4 regions of the Methylobacterium sp. SD274 genome follow, and region 1 is predicted to be linked to each of the others. Evidence: predicted binding sites of a transcription regulator. Region 1 holds the regulator's gene; each other region holds the start of a gene.
What was found. Region 1 encodes LexA, which represses DNA repair genes until DNA is damaged. Its sites were predicted from a motif close to TGTTCNNNNTGTGTTCNG; they were not measured.
Positions count from the first base shown of each region.

Region 2: ruvC (crossover junction endodeoxyribonuclease RuvC) is a predicted target of LexA. The motif match lies at 1,715-1,732, and genes of this name have one in related genera.
Region 3: recA (recombinase RecA) is a predicted target of LexA. The motif match lies at 1,958-1,975, and genes of this name have one in related genera.
Region 4: parE (DNA topoisomerase IV subunit B) is a predicted target of LexA. The motif match lies at 1,787-1,804, and genes of this name have one in related genera.

Region 1 is NZ_JADIJP010000021.1:82,658-86,869, forward strand. Features, by position in the region: gene IPV08_RS17560 (ComEC/Rec2 family competence protein) at 1-1,346, shown strand, start outside; gene lexA (transcriptional repressor LexA) at 1,340-2,077, opposite strand; gene IPV08_RS17570 (GntR family transcriptional regulator) at 2,444-3,136, opposite strand; gene oxc (oxalyl-CoA decarboxylase) at 3,924-4,212, shown strand, end outside.
Region 2 is NZ_JADIJP010000014.1:25,260-29,471, forward strand. Features, by position in the region: gene IPV08_RS13450 (HAD-IA family hydrolase) at 1-111, shown strand, start outside; gene IPV08_RS13455 (YebC/PmpR family DNA-binding transcriptional regulator) at 391-1,137, shown strand; gene ruvC (crossover junction endodeoxyribonuclease RuvC) at 1,807-2,373, shown strand; gene IPV08_RS13465 (YceI family protein) at 2,431-3,048, opposite strand; gene ruvA (Holliday junction branch migration protein RuvA) at 3,127-3,744, shown strand; gene IPV08_RS13475 (hypothetical protein) at 3,917-4,212, shown strand, end outside.
Region 3 is NZ_JADIJP010000022.1:52,330-56,541, reverse strand. Features, by position in the region: gene alaS (alanine--tRNA ligase) at 1-516, opposite strand, end outside; gene recA (recombinase RecA) at 806-1,897, opposite strand; gene IPV08_RS17850 (response regulator) at 2,030-4,212, opposite strand, start outside.
Region 4 is NZ_JADIJP010000011.1:101,281-105,492, forward strand. Features, by position in the region: gene parE (DNA topoisomerase IV subunit B) at 1-1,773, opposite strand, end outside; gene IPV08_RS11875 (PhoX family phosphatase) at 2,072-4,060, opposite strand; gene IPV08_RS11880 (hypothetical protein) at 4,194-4,212, shown strand, end outside.

The sequences.
Region 1 (4,212 bases):
TCCGCGCGCTGCTCGCCCTCGTTCCGGGGCTCGCCCTGGTTTGGCCGATCAAGAAGATCGCCGCCGGTTTCGCCATGGTGGGTGTCACGGCCTATTGCGTCTTCTCGGGCTGGGATATCGCTGCCGAACGCTCGCTCATCATGACGTTGGTGATGCTCGGCGCGATCCTGGTGGATCGCCCGGCTTTGAGCATGCGGAACCTCGCGCTCGCTGCCCTCATCGCCCTCGCGCGAGAGCCGGACGGGATTCTCGAACCGAGCTTTCAGATGTCCTTCGGCGCGGTTGCCGGCCTCATCGCTTGCGCCGGCGCGCTCAATCGCTGGATGCCGCCACGCGAAGGTGCGGGCCTCTTGGCCCGAACCTGGCGGTTTCTGGCTGTCGCGGTCCTTGGCACACTGGCGACGACCTTGATCGCCCAGATCGCCACGGCGCCCTTCGCGACCTATCATTTCCAGACCGTCCAGCCCTTCGGCATCGTCGGCAATGCCCTGACCTTGCCCCTCGTCTCCCTGGCGGTGATGCCGGCGGCGGTTCTTGGGATCCTCGCCTATCCCTTCGCACTGGACCAGCCGGTCTGGTGGGCGATGGGGCTCGCCGTACGCGGGATGCTCACGATCTCCGGCTGGATCAGCGGGTTCGGACACGCCACCCTCGTCGTCCCGGCCTATGGCAGCACGGCACTCTGCCTGCTTGCTCTCGCCCTGCTCCTGCTGACACTTCCCGTCTCGAGCTTACGCTGGATCGGCCTTGCTCCGGCCGCTCTCGGTGTCGTGCTCGCTACCATGCCGCCGCGTTACGACGTCTACATCGACCGTGAGGGTGGCGGTGCAGCCTTCCGCGACGGGGACGGCCGATTGAGCATTCTCGGCAGCCCGCCGGCCTTCGTCCTCGAACAATGGCTCAAGGCGGATGGCGATTCGCGGAAGGTCGCCGCCGTCGCAGCCTCGCCGAGAAGCCGATGCGATACCGGCGGATGCGTCGTCGAGTTAGGGCCGGGTCGGATCGTCGCCCTCGTCAAGGACAAGCGGGCCTTCGCGGAGGATTGCGAACGGGCGAGTGTGATCATCGCCCGCCGTGACGCACCCAAAGACTGCCGGGCCGGCTTCGTCATCGATCGCGCATACCTGGCTCTACGCGGCGCCACCACCATCCGTTTCGGCCCCGAAGGACCGCAGGTCACGTCCGCCCACCAACCTCATTCTCGTCCGCCATGGCGGCGGGCGGTCGCCGTCGTCACGCCGTCCCCTTCGCCTCCGAAGGAATCGGGACCAAGTCCGAAACCCATAAAACCCGAGGGCGACGACGGCGATCCGTCATCCGAAACGCAGTCGGACGGGCTTCAGTAACGACGGACCAGGCTGACGAGCCGCCCCTGGATCTGAACACGATCCGGACCCAGAACCCTCGTCTCGTAGGCTGGGTTTGCCGCTTCCAGAGCGATGGAGGAACCGCGGCGACGCAGGCGCTTCAATGTGGCCTCTTCATCGTCGATGAGGGCAACGATGATGTCGCCCGTATTCGCAGTGTCCTGCTTCTTGATCACGACAAGATCACCGTCGAGGATACCCGCTTCGATCATCGAATCGCCACGGACCTCCAGCGCGTAATGTTCGCCGCCGGCCAGGAAGTCCGGTGATAGCGTCACGGAATGGCTCTGGTTCTGTATGGCGGAGATCGGCGTGCCCGCCGCGATCCGTCCCATGACCGGGATCGTGATCGACCTTCCGCTCTCGTCCTGGGCCTGGGTCGTTGGCTGGCGCAGGGACGGCATCGCCTTGGACCGACCGCCTTCGACTACGCTCGGCGTGAAGCGGCGAACTTCACCGGCGGGAGCGGGCTTCGGCGCCAGTGCACCGGTCAGGCTCTCAGGCATCCGGATCACTTCGATCGCCCTGGCGCGATTCGGCAAACGACGCAGAAATCCGCGCTCTTCGAGGGCCGTGATCAACCGGTGGATCCCCGACTTCGATTTGAGATCGAGGGCGTCCTTCATCTCGTCGAAGGAGGGCGGGACGCCACTCTCCTGCATCCGTTGTTGGATGAATTGGAGAAGATCCAGCTGCTTACGCGTCAACATACAGATCACTCTTCCACTGAAGCCAATGGCCGCGACTAACGCCGCTGAAACAAAACACGAACACGGTAGACGTTCCGCAAGTGTTCTGCAAGGGTTCCGTTAACCCGGTGGTAGAGTTTGTTCCTGAGGCGCAATGTTCCGCTCAAGGCGCCTTACCGCGGGCCGGCTTGGCGTCCGCCGGTATCACCCGCCGGGCCCTTCAATCATCCGAAGGGGCTTCGTGCCGTGGAGGCTTATCCTGCCCCTGTAAGGTGGGCCTTCACGGTGTCCGGCGGAACCGCGCGCCCGGTCCCCGCCGATGACTTAGTCGGTCACCGACGGCCGGGGAGCCATGCGATGTGGCGGGTACTCTGGCGGCAGCGTCGATCAGTCGAGATAGTCACCATATTTCTCGACATGGCTGGCGAGGCCGAGGCCGTGCTCGCGCACGAGGCGTTCCGCCAGATCTGCATCCCGCGCTTCCAATGCCTTGATGATCGCCACGTGTTCCTTGATCGAATTGGCCGCGCGTTCCCCCTGACGCAGCGCGGTGTTGCGAATACCGCGGACATGCATCAGCAGGTTGCTGGTGATGTCTTTGATCACGTCGCACTGGCCGAGCGAAATGATCTTCTGGTGGAAGCGAATGTTGGCTTCCGAATACTCGTCGAGATGATCCGACGGGCGCCCTTCATAGAATTCTGGAAAGTGCTCACGCAGGCAGTGAAGTTGTTCGTCGGTGGCCCGCTCGCAGGCGAGGCGCGCAGCCATGCTCTCCAAGGCAGACCAAGCCTGGATCATGCTGACAATTTCTTTCTTCGACTTCTTGATGACGAAGACACCACGACGGGCCTCGAACCGCACGAAGCCTTCCTGCTCCAATACCGTCAGCGCTTCGCGCACAGGGGTGCGGCTCACGCCAAGGTTCAAGGACAGCTTTCGCTCATCCAGGCGAACCTCTTCACGCTGATTATAAATGTTCATGTTCGTGATTGCTTCTTTGAGCGCGTCATAAGCCAATGCACGCAAGCTTGAAGTCGCAACGATAGGCTTTACTTGAAATGTGTCGGTTTTAACCATTTTTCATGCCACCTAGAATAATTTAAACTCGCACACGCGGGCGAGCACACTTGGTGTGAAGCATGCCAAACTCGCGTTTGAAATACAAGGAATGCCTCGGCCCGCTCAAAGCTCTTAACATAAGCTGAGTGGCGCTTTCCTCGCTACGGTTCGAAGAGCAGACTTCCGATTACCATGAAGGAAGGAGTTGTATTCTTCCCGTGTCGACCGGCCATGCGACGCCTCGCGTTCGGGCGATCCGATGCTGATCGGCACAATCGTGCAAATCCGTTTGACAGTTGGTATTTGGTATGCCACCAATTGCCTATCGGGTCGGAGGGCTTACAGCAGTTTTCGACTGCTAGATCGGGTCAAAGCGCCTTCTGTGTTCGAGGCAGGCGCGGGATCGCCAGCCGGCGAACGGCGCCCGTCTGGCGGTAGGCATTATAAAACATGGTGATTTGGTTGTGTCCACCATCGACCCCGCCAAGTCGCCGCAAAGATTAAGCTGCGCGGAATACCCAAAGAGATCATAAATTTTTGGATTCCCGTTGAAGAAAATCCACGCCCCGTCGAGGGAGGATGAAACGTCACGCTGGCCGACTTCACGGCAACGCCAACTCCAAAGTCACTGCCAGGACGTCGATTTAACGTCGAGGAATCCCGCGGTCTCCGAAGCCGCATCACAATCGGGTTTGCACTGCACGAGAGAACCAAATCCCGCGGCGGAAAAGTTCACGTCATCGGTTCGCCGACTTTGCGGACCGCCAATCAAAATAAAACGTCAAAGAACCAGGGAGAGAACACGATGTCAGCTTTGGCCCAGAGAATCGATGTCGACGTTTCGGCCGAGCCGGAACTCACCGATGGCTTTCACCTCGTCATCGACGCGCTGAAGCTCAATGATATCAACACGATCTACGGCGTGCCCGGCATTCCGATCACCGATCTCGGTCGCCTCGCCCAGGCCGCAGGAATGCGGGTCATCTCCTTTCGCCATGAGCAGCACGCCGGCAACGCCGCCGCCATCGCGGGCTTCCTGACGAAGAAGCCCGGCATCTGCCTCACGGTTTCCGCGCCTGGCTTCCTCAACGGCC
Region 2 (4,212 bases), on a different contig from region 1:
GATCTCGGCGAGAGGGAGGCGCCGCATAGCCATCTCGCCGGATCGGCATGGCCCGGCGACGTCGTCACTCTCGCGGCGTTGAAGGACTGGCACGCCCGGCACGCGGGGTGACCCCTTTCGCGGGCCGCGGAAACAAAGTCGAGCCCGCGACGATGCCGAGGCAGGCGGTAAAGGCGAGGCGCCACCAGGGCCGCACCGCGCCGCCGTTTCCTTCGTCTGCCATCGCTTCTGTCCCCGTTGCGAGGAGAGAAACTCCCCTGCCGCATCAACGCCGGGGCCCTCACCGCGTTGCCTCGATGAGCGGACCCGGCCTATAACCCGGCCCAACCCCGCTGCGGTGACGCGCGCGCGCACTTCCGCTCCACCTCTGACACGACCCAAGGTCACGCTATGGCCGGCCATTCCCAGTTCAAGAACATCATGCACCGCAAGGGCCGCGTCGATGCGGTCCGTTCCAAGATCTTCGGCAAGCTCGCCCGCGAGATCACGGTTGCGGCCAAGCTCGGCATGCCCGACCCGGCGATGAATGCGCGCCTGCGCGCCGCCATCATCGCGGCACGGGCCGAGAACGTGCCCAAGGACAATATCGAGCGCGCGATCAAGAAGGCCTCGGGCGCCGACGCCGAAAGCTACGACGAGATCCGCTACGAGGGTTACGGCCCGGGGGGCGCTGCCCTCATCGTCGAGGCGCAGACCGACAACCGCAACCGTACCGCCTCCGACGTGCGCTCGGCCTTCACCAAATCCGGCGGCAGTTTGGCCGAGACGGGCGCCGTTTCTTTCATGTTCGACCATGTCGGCGTGGTGGAGTTCGACGCCAAGGTGGCGGATGCCGACACGATGCTCGAGGCTGCCATCGAGGCGGGCGCCGACGATGTGCGTTCCTCCGAGGATGGCCACGAGATCACCTGCGCCCAGGATTCCTACGGCGAGGTCTCCAAGGCCCTGGAGGCCCGATTCGGCGAACCGCGCCGCACGGCCCTGATCTGGAAGGCCCAGAACACGATCGAGGTCGACGACGAGACCGGCGAGAAGCTGATCCGCCTCGTGGAGGTCATCGAAGATCAGGACGACGTGCAGAACGTCTACGTCAATTTCGCTCTCTCCGACGCTCTGGTCGCCAAGCTCGAAGGGTGAGCGGCCCGGAGCCACAAGCGATCATTCCAGATCCGATAGTCCCCCTCGTGATGGCGGATCCGGGATTCACTCTGGTGCCGCGCGTGCTCGGCTGATCCGGCATCCGCTTCGTTCGAGCGGAGCCAGGATCAGGCTGCTTTTACGATGTCGAGGAAGCGGTTGACCAACGCCGGCGCGTCAGCGTTCCGAGTCCCGCCAGAACGGTTGCCGCCAGGATCGGCCCTGTCGGAACGTTCCCGCTGAACTGAGCTCCGGGCCCGGCGATCGGCAGGATTAGCCAGAGGCAGATGCTCAGGAATCAGTCGGAGCTCCGCCGGCAAGTCTCGATATCCGCATTGGAATTCTGATTTTTCGGATACGTCGGGCTTATGGAACGGGAGCTTACGCGCGCGTCGCCGGTATCCGCGACGAGCTACGCGCTGGAGACGTAGAGACGGGCGACGAGATCCGGTGGGACGGCGGTGACCACGACGCTGTGGGTCCGTCCCCCCATGGATAGGATCGTTTCCCGCCAGCTCAGGCGACGAGGGCGGCAATGTCTTGCCCATGCCATCGCCCATGCCTTGGCACAAGACTTCGTTCACGATATGTCCTTAACGCTCAGATCGGCGCGGCGCTCGCGCCCGGACCTGTCCAACCCATGATTTTGTCACCTCTGGTTTTGAGCGCATGACCGGCTCCGTCCGCATCCTCGGCATCGATCCCGGCCTGCGCCGGACCGGCTGGGGTCTCATCTCCGTCGTCGGGACGAAGCTGACCTATGTCGATTGCGGCGTGGTGACGTCGGATGGGGACCTACCTCTCGCCCTGCGCCTGCGGGAATTGCACGAGGGCATCACCCGCGTCGTGTCGGGTTTCTCGCCCGACGAGGTCGCCGTGGAGGAGACCTTCGTCAACAAGGACGCGCAGGCGACGCTGAAGCTCGGCCATGCCCGCGCTATCGCCCTGCTGGTGCCGGCTCTGGCGGGTCTGCCGGTCTCCGAATACGCCGCCAACCTGGTGAAGAAGACCGTCTGCGGCTCGGGCCATGCCGAGAAGGTGCAGATCCAGGCGATGGTGAAGTTTCTGATGCCCAAGGCCGAGTTCAAGACGGCGGATGCCGCCGATGCCCTCGCCATCGCCGTCACCCATGCCAATCATCGCGGTGCGCATGCGCTGAAGAAGCTCCACGCTCCCGTCGCCGGGGTGAGCGGGCTTGCCGCCGCCCGGATCGCGGCGGCTCTGGCGAAGAGGTGAGCATGTCCTCTCCCGGCGCTGGGCGCGGGGAGAGGGGGCTTTACGTCCTGGGCGGGTTTACTGGGCCTTGAACTCGCCCTCCAGGCGCAGGCTCACTTCGTCGCTCACTGCCGGCACGAAGGCCGAGACACCGAAATCCGAACGCTTGATCACGGCCCAGCCATCGAAGCCCACGGTGTAGCGCTTGTCGACGGGGTTGGTGCCGGCTTGGTTGAACGTGGCGTCGAAGGAGACGGGTTTCGTCACACCTTTCAGGGTAAGGGTGCCGGTGATCCGCGCCGTGGTCGGGCTGGTGGGCTCCACCAGGGTCGCCGTGTAGGTGGCGGTGGGGAACTTGGCCGTGTCGAAGAACTCGGGGGCCTGGAGATGCTTGTTCAAGGCATCGTTGAGGCCGTTGATGCTGGCCATGCCGATGGTGACGCTGAGCTGGCTCTTTGCCGGCTCCTTCGGATCGAGAACGGCCTTGGCCGCCACATCGGTGATCTGCCCATAATAGGTCGAGTAGCCGAGATGAATCACCGACCAGGTGATCTTGCCGTGTGCCGGATCGAGCACGTAGGTGCCGGGCTTGACCTGGGTCGGGTCGCGCGACGGACCGGCATCAGGTGGCGTCTCCTGCGCGTAGGCGCAGGGCGAGGCCAGAAGCAGGAGGGCGAGGAGGCGCGTGCGCATCATGCGGTCACTTTCTCTATGGCTGGTCGGACAGGAGGGCCGGTCCCTGATAAGACCCTGTCTCTGATGACGAGATGATGCATGATCGGCAAGCTGAAGGGTGTGGTGGATTCCTACGGAGAGGATTTCGTGATCCTCGACGTGCAGGGGGTCGGCTACGTGGTGCATTGTTCCGCCCGGACCTTGCAGCGGATGCCGGGCGCGGGCGAGGCCGCCTCTCTCGCCATCGAGACCCATGTCCGCGAGGACATGATCCGGCTCTATGGTTTCCGCTCCGATGCCGAGCGCGAATGGTTTCGCCTGCTTCAGACCGTGCAGGGGGTCGGCTCAAAGGTGGCGCTAGGCTTGCTCTCCGTGCTGGAGCCGGAGGCCCTCGCCACCGCCATCGCCATGGGTGACAAGACCGCCATCGCCCGCGCCCCTGGGGTCGGGCCACGCCTCGCCGCCCGGCTCACCGCCGAATTGAAGGACAAGGCCCCCGCCTTCGCGCCGATCGACCCCGCCGTCCTGGCCCTCTCCGGAGCGGTGGAGGATCGAACCGCGCCTCAGCCCGCCGCCGATGCCATCTCGGCCCTGGTCAATCTCGGTTACGCCCCGGTCCAGGCCTCCGCCGCCATCGCCGCCGCGATGAAGGGAGCCGGTGAGGGCGCCGAAGCCAAGACCCTTATCCGCCTTGGCCTGCGCGAACTCGCCCGGTGAATCGGATGGTCCAAGGTGCAAATCCGCGTCCGGCTCGACGCCTGTTTTAACGGTTTATGCTACATAGTTGCCCATCGTCCCACGGGAGAACCAGCTTTCGTCCTTCCGGTAAACTGTCTAATCCGCTATCGACCGGAGCCCCGACCGGGCGGACCGCGCTCCGGGATTGAATATGACGGGCTTCTGGACATTCCTGGCGACCGCGCTGGTCTCCTGCGCGGCAGTGGCACCGGCGCTGGCCGCCGATCCGGCCGGCGCGCAGCCACCCGTTCCGGATGCGCCTTCGACGTTCTTTCTCTTTACCGATACCCAGGTGAGCTACCACTACCAGTTCCCCGCCGCCGAGCCGGGTATACGGGTGCGGGACGCCGACGGGTCGTTCCGCTCGCGCGGTATCCCCAAACAGATCTTCAATGTCGCGCATGCCAATGCCTGGGCCTACGGCACCAATCTGTTCTCGCTCGACAT
Region 3 (4,212 bases), on a different contig from region 1:
ACAGGGACCGCATGGGCCGGTATCGCCCATCTGCCAGAAATTGTCCGAGGTGCCGATGCGGATGATCCGGTCGTCGGAGAAGCCGGCGATCTTGCGCCAGAGCCCGGCCGCGTCCTCGTCATCCGCGTAGACGGTGACGAGGAGCCGGTCCTTCGACAGGCCGAACTCCTTCGTGATCAGGCTCCAGGCCAGTTCGATCGCCTGCGGCTTGAAATAATCGCCGAAGGAGAAATTGCCGAGCATCTCGAAGAAGGTGTGGTGGCGCGCGGTATAGCCGACATTGTCGAGGTCGTTGTGCTTGCCGCCGGCACGGACGCATTTCTGCGCCGTGGTGGCACGGTTGTAAGGCCGCTTCTCGACGCCGGTGAAGACGTTCTTGAACTGCACCATCCCCGCATTGGTGAACATCAAGGTCGGGTCGTTACGGGGAACGAGGGACGACGACGGCACCACGGCGTGTTCCGCCTTGGCGAAATAGTCGAGGAAGGCCGACCGGATCTCGTTGACGCCGCTCATCGTGAAATGACTCTGTCGTGCGCTTGGGGCGGTCGAGACGACAACCCGAGGCTTCTTCGTGGCTTGCGCCCTCATAAGGAGGCCGGACCGTCGAGTCACGCCCGCTCCGCGATCGTGCGTTCCTGTTTCTTAACGCTGCACCCTTCGAACGCTCGACGGCGCTCGTCTCTGGACTTGGCGATCGACCAAAGAGCGAGCATCGGGCCGATTCGCACCGATAGGATAGTCCGAACATGAAAGAGGCCGCCGCGATGGTCCGCGACGGCCTCTTTCATGACTTACGAGGCGATCAGGCCTCGCCTTCGTCCAGATCGTCCGCCGTGGGCTTGGCGGTCTCGAGGATCTTGTCGGCCAGCAATCCCGAATTCTGCCGGATCGCGGCTTCGATCTTGTTGGCGATGTCCGGATTGTCGCGCAGGAACCCCTTCGAGTTCTCGCGGCCCTGGCCGAGGCGCTGGCTCGCATAAGAGAACCAGGCGCCGGACTTCTCCACGATCCCGGCCTTCACCCCGAGGTCGATCAACTCACCGACCTTCGAGACGCCCTCGCCGAACATGATGTCGAACTCGACCTGCTTGAAGGGCGGCGCGACCTTGTTCTTGACGACCTTGACGCGGACCTGGTTGCCGATGGCCTCGTCACGATCCTTGAGGGTCGAGATACGACGGATATCGAGGCGCACCGACGCGTAGAACTTCAGTGCATTGCCGCCGGTGGTCGTCTCCGGGCTGCCATACATGACGCCGATCTTCATCCGGATCTGGTTGATGAAGATGACCATGCATTTCGAGCGCGAAATCGAGCCCGTGAGCTTGCGCAGGGCCTGGCTCATCAGGCGGGCCTGAAGGCCGGGCTGGCTGTCGCCCATCTCGCCCTCGATCTCGGCGCGGGGCGTGAGCGCCGCCACCGAATCGACCACGAGCACGTCGATAGCGCCCGAGCGCACCAGGGTGTCGGTGATCTCCAGGGCCTGCTCGCCGGTATCGGGCTGCGAGATCAGGAGATCGTCGAGCTGCACGCCGAGCTTGCGCGCATAGACCGGATCGAGAGCGTGCTCCGCATCCACGAAGGCGCAGACGCCGCCCTTCTTCTGGGCCTCGGCGATGGTGTGAAGGGCAAGGGTGGTCTTGCCTGATGATTCGGGGCCGTAGATCTCGATCACCCGGCCACGCGGCAAGCCGCCGACGCCGAGCGCGATGTCGAGGCCGAGCGAACCGGTGGAGACGGTCTCGACCTCCGCCACCTTATCGTTCTTGCCGAGTCGCATGATCGAGCCCTTGCCGAAAGCACGCTCGATCTGGGACAGCGCGGCATCGATCGCCTTCGCCTTGTCCTTGTCCACCATCGGGGAATCCACAACTTTCAGCGCGGGCTGAGCCATTCGTCGGCATCCTTATGCATGGGGAGAGCTCAAGGCTCAATGTGCCTCGGATGCGAATGATGTACTTGTTTTGTTCTCTTTTTGCAAGGTGCCGGGTGCTGATTTCGCATCATTCGGCGGGAGAACGTCGCCCTAACGGGCGATCGTCTCCTTCACCGTTTCCACGAGCTGCTTGAGGCTGAAGGGCTTGGGCAGGAAGTTGAAATCCTCGCCGTCGGGCAGGTTCTTGCGGAACGCGTCCTCGGCATAGCCGGATACGAAGATGACCTTCAGATCAGGACGGTGCTTGCGCAGTTCGCGTAGCAGCGTCGGGCCGTCCATCTCCGGCATCACCACGTCGGAGACGACGAGGTCGATGGTTTGGTCGACATCGCTGATGAGGGCCAGGGCGTCCAGGCCCGAGGCCGCTTCCAGCACCGTGTAGCCCCGTGCCGACAGGGCCCGGCTGTTGACCGCGCGGACCGGGTCCTCGTCTTCCACCAGCAGGATCACGCCCTGCCCGGTATGATCGGGCGAGGGTTTGCGCGGGGTGGATTGCCCGCTGCCGGGCTTTTCGAGGTCGCGCGCGCCCCTGAGACGGCTCGCGGCGATCTCCGCGTTGCTCTGAGGGGCGGCGGCGGCGGCGATTTCCGGAACGGGCTCGGCCGCGGGTTCGTGACGCGGCAGGTAGATGCGGAACGCCGTTCCACTGCCCACGGTCGATTGCACGTCGATGGTGCCGCCGCTCTGTTTGATGATGCCGAACACGGTGGAGAGGCCGAGGCCGGTCCCCTTGCCGATATCCTTCGTGGTGAAGAAGGGCTCGAAGATCTTCTCCATCACGTCGGGCGGGATACCCTCGCCGGTATCGAGCACCTCGATCAGGACATGATCGCCCGCCGGTGCGCCGGGTTGGCGCTCGTTGGTCTCTTGGCCTTCGAGGATGTTGGCGGTGCGGATGAGCAGCTGGCCGCCATTCGGCATCGCGTCACGGGCATTCACCGCAAGATTGACGATGACCTGCTCGAACTGGTTCACGTCGGCCTTGATCGGCCAGATGTCGCGCCCGTGCTTGAGGTCGAGATCGACACGCTCGCCGAGCAGGCGCTTCAGCAGCAGCGTCAGATCGGACAGGGCTTCGCCGACATTCATCACTTCCGGGCGCAGGGTCTGACGCCGCGAGAAGGCCAGCAGCTGCCGCACCAGGCTCGCGGCCCGGTTGGCGTTCTGCTTGATCTGCATGATGTCCTGGAAGGCCGGATCGGTCGGCCTGTGACTGGCCAGCAGAAGGTCCGAATATCCGATGATGGCCTGGAGGACATTGTTGAAATCGTGTGCGATGCCGCCGGCGAGCTGGCCCACCGTGTCCATCTTCTGCGTCTGGGCGATCTGCTGTTCGAGCTGGCGCTGCGCCGTGGTGTCGAGGGCATAGAGGATCACGCGCTCGCGATCGGCCGGCGTGGCCGCATCCGCTGCCGCCGAGGTGTCGCCGCCGGCCGGGCTGAGCCAGACCCGCGCGGAACGGTTTCCCGGCCCCGCCAGCGCCACCTCGATCGGTTGGACCTCCACGGTCCCGTCGGCGGCCTTCACCAGGGCGCCCTCGAGGACGGCCCGGTCGCGGTCGAGAAGGGCTTCCCACATCGTCGGCTCGGTGCCGAGCTCGCCACGCCCATCCGGCACGGCCTGGCGTGGGGTGCCGCCGAACAACCGGGCGAAGGACGCGTTGGCGCGGGCGATGCGCCCGGTCCGGTCGAGGGTCGCGATGGCGATGGGGCTGTTGTTGAGGAAGCGGGCGAGCCGCACCTCGGCGGCGCGCTGCGGCTCGTCGCTCTCGGCCCCGGCCGAGCGGTTGAGCACGAAGGTGCGCGACGGGCCCGGCTTGCCGTCCTGGCCGAAGGCGACGCGATGGTAGAGCCGGGTCGGCAACGGCTGGCCGTTGCGGCGCCGCAGGTCGAGGTCGAACCGGTCGGTGCGCACCTCGCCGGGCAATCCCTCGGTGGCGGTGAGCACGTCGGCGCTGGGCGCAATATCGGGCAGGCGCAGCCCGCCTGACCCCACGGTCGCGAGGTCGTAGCCGAGCCAGAAGGCCAGCGTCGCGTTCATGTAGACGATGGAGCCTGCCGGATCGATGGACAGGAAGCCGGCCGGCGCATGGTCCAGATAATCGATCGCGTGTTGAAGCTCCTGGAAGACGTTCTCCTGGCGCTCGCGCTCGTGCGTGATGTCGGTGACCGTCCACAGGGTCGCCGGGAGTCTCGGCCTCTCCACCGCGCGCACGGCGATGCGGAACCAGGCGAAGGCGCGCTCGGTCTCGCCCTGAGGCGGGGGCGCCATGC
Region 4 (4,212 bases), on a different contig from region 1:
GAGCGGCGGGATCGCGAGGTAGAGATGGCCCTTGTCGATGAGCTTGGGCATCTGGCGATAGAAGAAGGTGATCAGCAGGGATGCGATATGGGCGCCGTCGACATCGGCGTCGGTCATGATGATGACCTTCTCGTAGCGAAGATCCTCGCCCTTGTAGCTGTTGCCCGTGCCGCAACCGAGCGCCTGGGTCAGGTCGGAGATGAGCTGGTTGGCGCCCATCTTGTCGCGACTGGCCGAGGCCACGTTGAGGATCTTGCCGCGCAGGGGCAGGATCGCCTGGCTGGCGCGGTCGCGCGCCTGCTTTGCCGAGCCGCCGGCGGAATCACCCTCGACGATGAAGATTTCCGAGCCGGCCGTACCGGCCTTGGAGCAATCGGCGAGCTTGCCCGGCAGACGTAGCTTGCGGGTCGCGGATTTGCGCGCGACCTCTTTCTCCTGGCGTCGGCGCAGGCGCTCCTCGGCCCGGTCGATCACCCAGTCGAGAAGTTTGTTGGCCTGGGCCGGGGAGGCGGCGAGCCAATGGTCGAACGCGTCGCGGATCGCCGTCTCGACAATCCTCGAGGCTTCCACGGTGGCGAGCTTGTCCTTGGTCTGGCCCTGGAATTCCGGCTCGCGGATGAAGACGGAGAGCATCGAGGCGCAGGTCGCCATGACGTCATCCGTTGTGACGGAGGTCATGCGCTTAGCCTGGCCGACGCGTTCGGCATGTTCGCGTAGGGCCCGCAGCAGGGCGACGCGCAGGCCGCTTTCATGCGTGCCACCCTCGGCGGTGGGGATGGTGTTGCAATAGGAGTGCGAGACCCCGTCCTCCACCACCATCCAGGCGACGGCCCATTCGAGGGAGCCATGGCCACCGGGCTTCGTCACCTTGCCGGCGAAAACCGCATCGGTGACGAGTTCCTTGCCCTCGAGATCGCGGGCGAGATAATCGCGCAGGCCGCCGGGGAAGCGGTGCACGGTCTCTGCCGGGACGTCGTCCATCCCCTCGATCAGGGACGGCGCGCAACGCCAGCGGATTTCGACGCCGCCGAACAGGTAGGCCTTTGACCGGGCCATCTTGAACAGCCGGCGCGGATCGAATTTCAGAGCTCCGAAGATCTCGGCATCGGGATGGAAGCGCACCCGGGTGCCGCGACGGTTCTGCACCCGGCCGACCTCCACCAGAGGCCCCTGCACGTGGCCGCGCGAGAACGTCTGGCGGTACAGGGTCTGGCTGCGGGCGACCTCGACTTCGAGGCTGTCCGAGAGTGCATTGACCACGGAGATGCCGACGCCATGAAGGCCGCCCGAGGTCTCGTAGACCTTCGAGTCGAATTTTCCGCCGGCGTGCAGCGTCGTCATGATGACTTCGAGGGCGGATTTGCCGGGGAATTTCGGATGCGGGTCCACCGGGATACCGCGTCCGTTATCGGTGATGACGAGGTGGCCCGTCGCCTCCAGTTCCACCTCGATGTAGCTGGCATGGCCGGCCACAGCCTCGTCCATGGAATTGTCGATCACCTCGGCGAAGAGATGGTGCAGGGCGCGTTCGTCGGTGCCGCCGATATACATGCCCGGCCGGCGCCGGACGGGCTCCAGCCCCTCCAGCACTTCGATCGACGAGGCGTCGTAGCCGGCCTCGGCTGTTTCGATGGGCGCCTTGTCGAGGGGCGCCCGGGCGGCGGAGGAAGCCTTGGCACCGCGAACCGGCGCCTGGCCGCCTGCGAACAGATCGCTCGGCCGGCCGACGGCGGGGGCCGCAACGGCCTGGCGTGAGGTCTCGCGCTGAGTCATGTGCCAACCATACAGGAACGAAACGGAAACGTGAAGCGCCGCCATGAGGGCGCGGGAGGTCTCTCCCCGTGTTCCTGCACAGCTTGCGCCGATTCCCTTAACGCTGTGTCGTCGGGATTTCGGAGGGACCGTCGCGGTCGCTGCGCCCTGCCCTTTCCCCGGTCGCTATCCGTACCCCTGCTGGCACTCTGAAGGAGTTGCGGCGCAATGGGGGCGAGTTCCACGACGCCGGTTCGACAGGGCCGCCATTCAACGGCGACGGAGGGGGATCCAGTGTCCAGCTGGAAAGGTCGAGCGGTCAGCTTCCGACCCGGCCACCGCCTCGCTTCGTGATGGCGACGATGGCCGGCCGGGGCGGCATCGCATCGTCGAAATCCGGCCACCGGGTCGAAGGTGCCTCGAACGTGGCGGGAGCGGCCTTCGGATCCTCCTCGTCGGCCTCGCCGGGATGCTGGACGGCGACGAAGAACGTGGTGTCGTCCGGTGTGAAGTAGGGGCCGCACATCTCCGCGCCGTTGGGCACCCGGAAGAAGTGCTTGCCGGTTCCCCGTCCCTGCCCGTCCGTCTCCATGGCCCAGATTCCGTCGTTCCGGCCCGTCTTCGATGGCGAGTTCCCGTCGGTGGCGACCCAGAGCCGACCCTGTCCGTCGACCGAGCAATTGTCCGGCATGCCGAACCAGCCGTCCTTCGTCGTCGCGGAGGAGAAGGTGGCGCCGACCGTAGCGATGGAGGGATCGCCGCATTTGACGAGGATCTCCCAGGCGAAGCCCGGTGCCGCATGGTCGCCCTCGTCGGGGGTCAGCTCCACGATGTGGCCGAAGCGGTTGTCGGGCCTCGGATTGGCGGCGTTCACCTCGTCGGGTTTGCGTTTCACGTTGTTGGTGAGCATGACATAGACCTTGCCGGTCTTCGGATTGGCCTCGACGTCTTCCGGGCGATCCATCTTGGTGGCGCCGAGGAGGTCGGCGGCACGCCGTGCCTCGATGACCACGTCGGCCTGGGAGCGGAACCCGTTCTCCGTCGTCAGGGGGCCTTGTCCGAAGACCAGCGGCATCCAGGCGCCGCGTCCGTCGGCATCGAACCGGGCGACGTGGAGCGTGCCGGAATCGAGGATATCGCGGTTGGCCTGCCGGTCGGCGAGATTTACGGCCGCGTCCGTCACGAACTTGTAGACGTAGTCGAAACGCTCGTCGTCGCCCTGGTAGACCACGTAGCGGCCGCTCTTCGAGACGATGCCGGCGGCGCCTTCGTGCTTGAACCGGCCCATGGCGGTGCGCTTCGTCGGGACGGAGGCGGGATCGAACGGGTCGATCTCCACGACCCAGCCGAAGCGGTTCGGCTCGTTCGGCTCTTTGGACAGGTCGAACCGCTCATGGAAGCGGCCCCAGGCATAGGCGTTGCCGGGCAGGCCGAGACGCTTGTGGTTGGTCGCCTCAGCAGAACCCTCAGCGAGGGAGCCCGAGAAGTAATAGTTGATGTTCTCCTCGCAGGTGAGCCACGTCCCCCAGGGGGTGGTTCCGCCGGCGCAGTTGTTGATCATCCCCTTCACCGTACGGCCCACAGGATCGGCCGTCGTCTTCAGCCGGTCGGAGCCTGCGGCGGGACCGGACAAAGTCATCACCGTCTCCGCGGTGATGCGCCGGGCGTGAGGCGAGTTCGGCACCACGGCCCATTTGCCGTCCGTTCGCTTCACCTCGATCACCGATCCGCCATGGGCGGCCATCTCGATATCGACGAGCTCGCGGTTCATGCCCTTGAACGCAACGGTCTTGATATCCTGGCGGCCGAGGCCGGGGAACATCAGCTCCTCGTTGGTGTATTCGTGATTGACCACGAGAAGTCCGTGCGCCGCCGGATCGGCGGCGCCGGGCATCGGGAAATAACCGACGAAGTCGTTGTTGTAGCCGAATTGCCGGGCCTGGGCCTCCGCCGACTGGTTCCGCGGATCGAAAGCAGGCGCGCCAGGCAGGACTGGATCGCCCCAGCGGATCAGGATGTCGGCATCGTGCCCCTCGGCCACGTGATGGTGGGTGTCCGAACCCGCTTCGATCTCCTTGAACGGGAACGGCGTCGCCCGTCCCTGCGCCGCCGCAGCCGGGGCGGCCGCGAGCGCGCGGGGCGTCACCACCGCCGCGATGGCGCCGACCCCGAGGAGACCGCGCAGGAGGTCGCGCCGGTCGAACCGCGCGGCGACCACATCGCCGAACGTGGCGTTGCCGCTCGTATTCGTGCCTGCATCCTCGCCGTCTTCGGCGGCCTGCGAGCGGGTGCGCAGCGGCTCGGTCATGGTGGAACTCGTCCTGTGACTTAGGTGACGGATTCCTAGGAGCCGGACATGGCGGGGCGATGACGGGTCGGATTGGGAACCAATCTCTGGTTTGTGCGTTTCCGCACATAGAGCCGATCGGTGGGAGAGCGACATGGCGCCCTCTGCAGCCT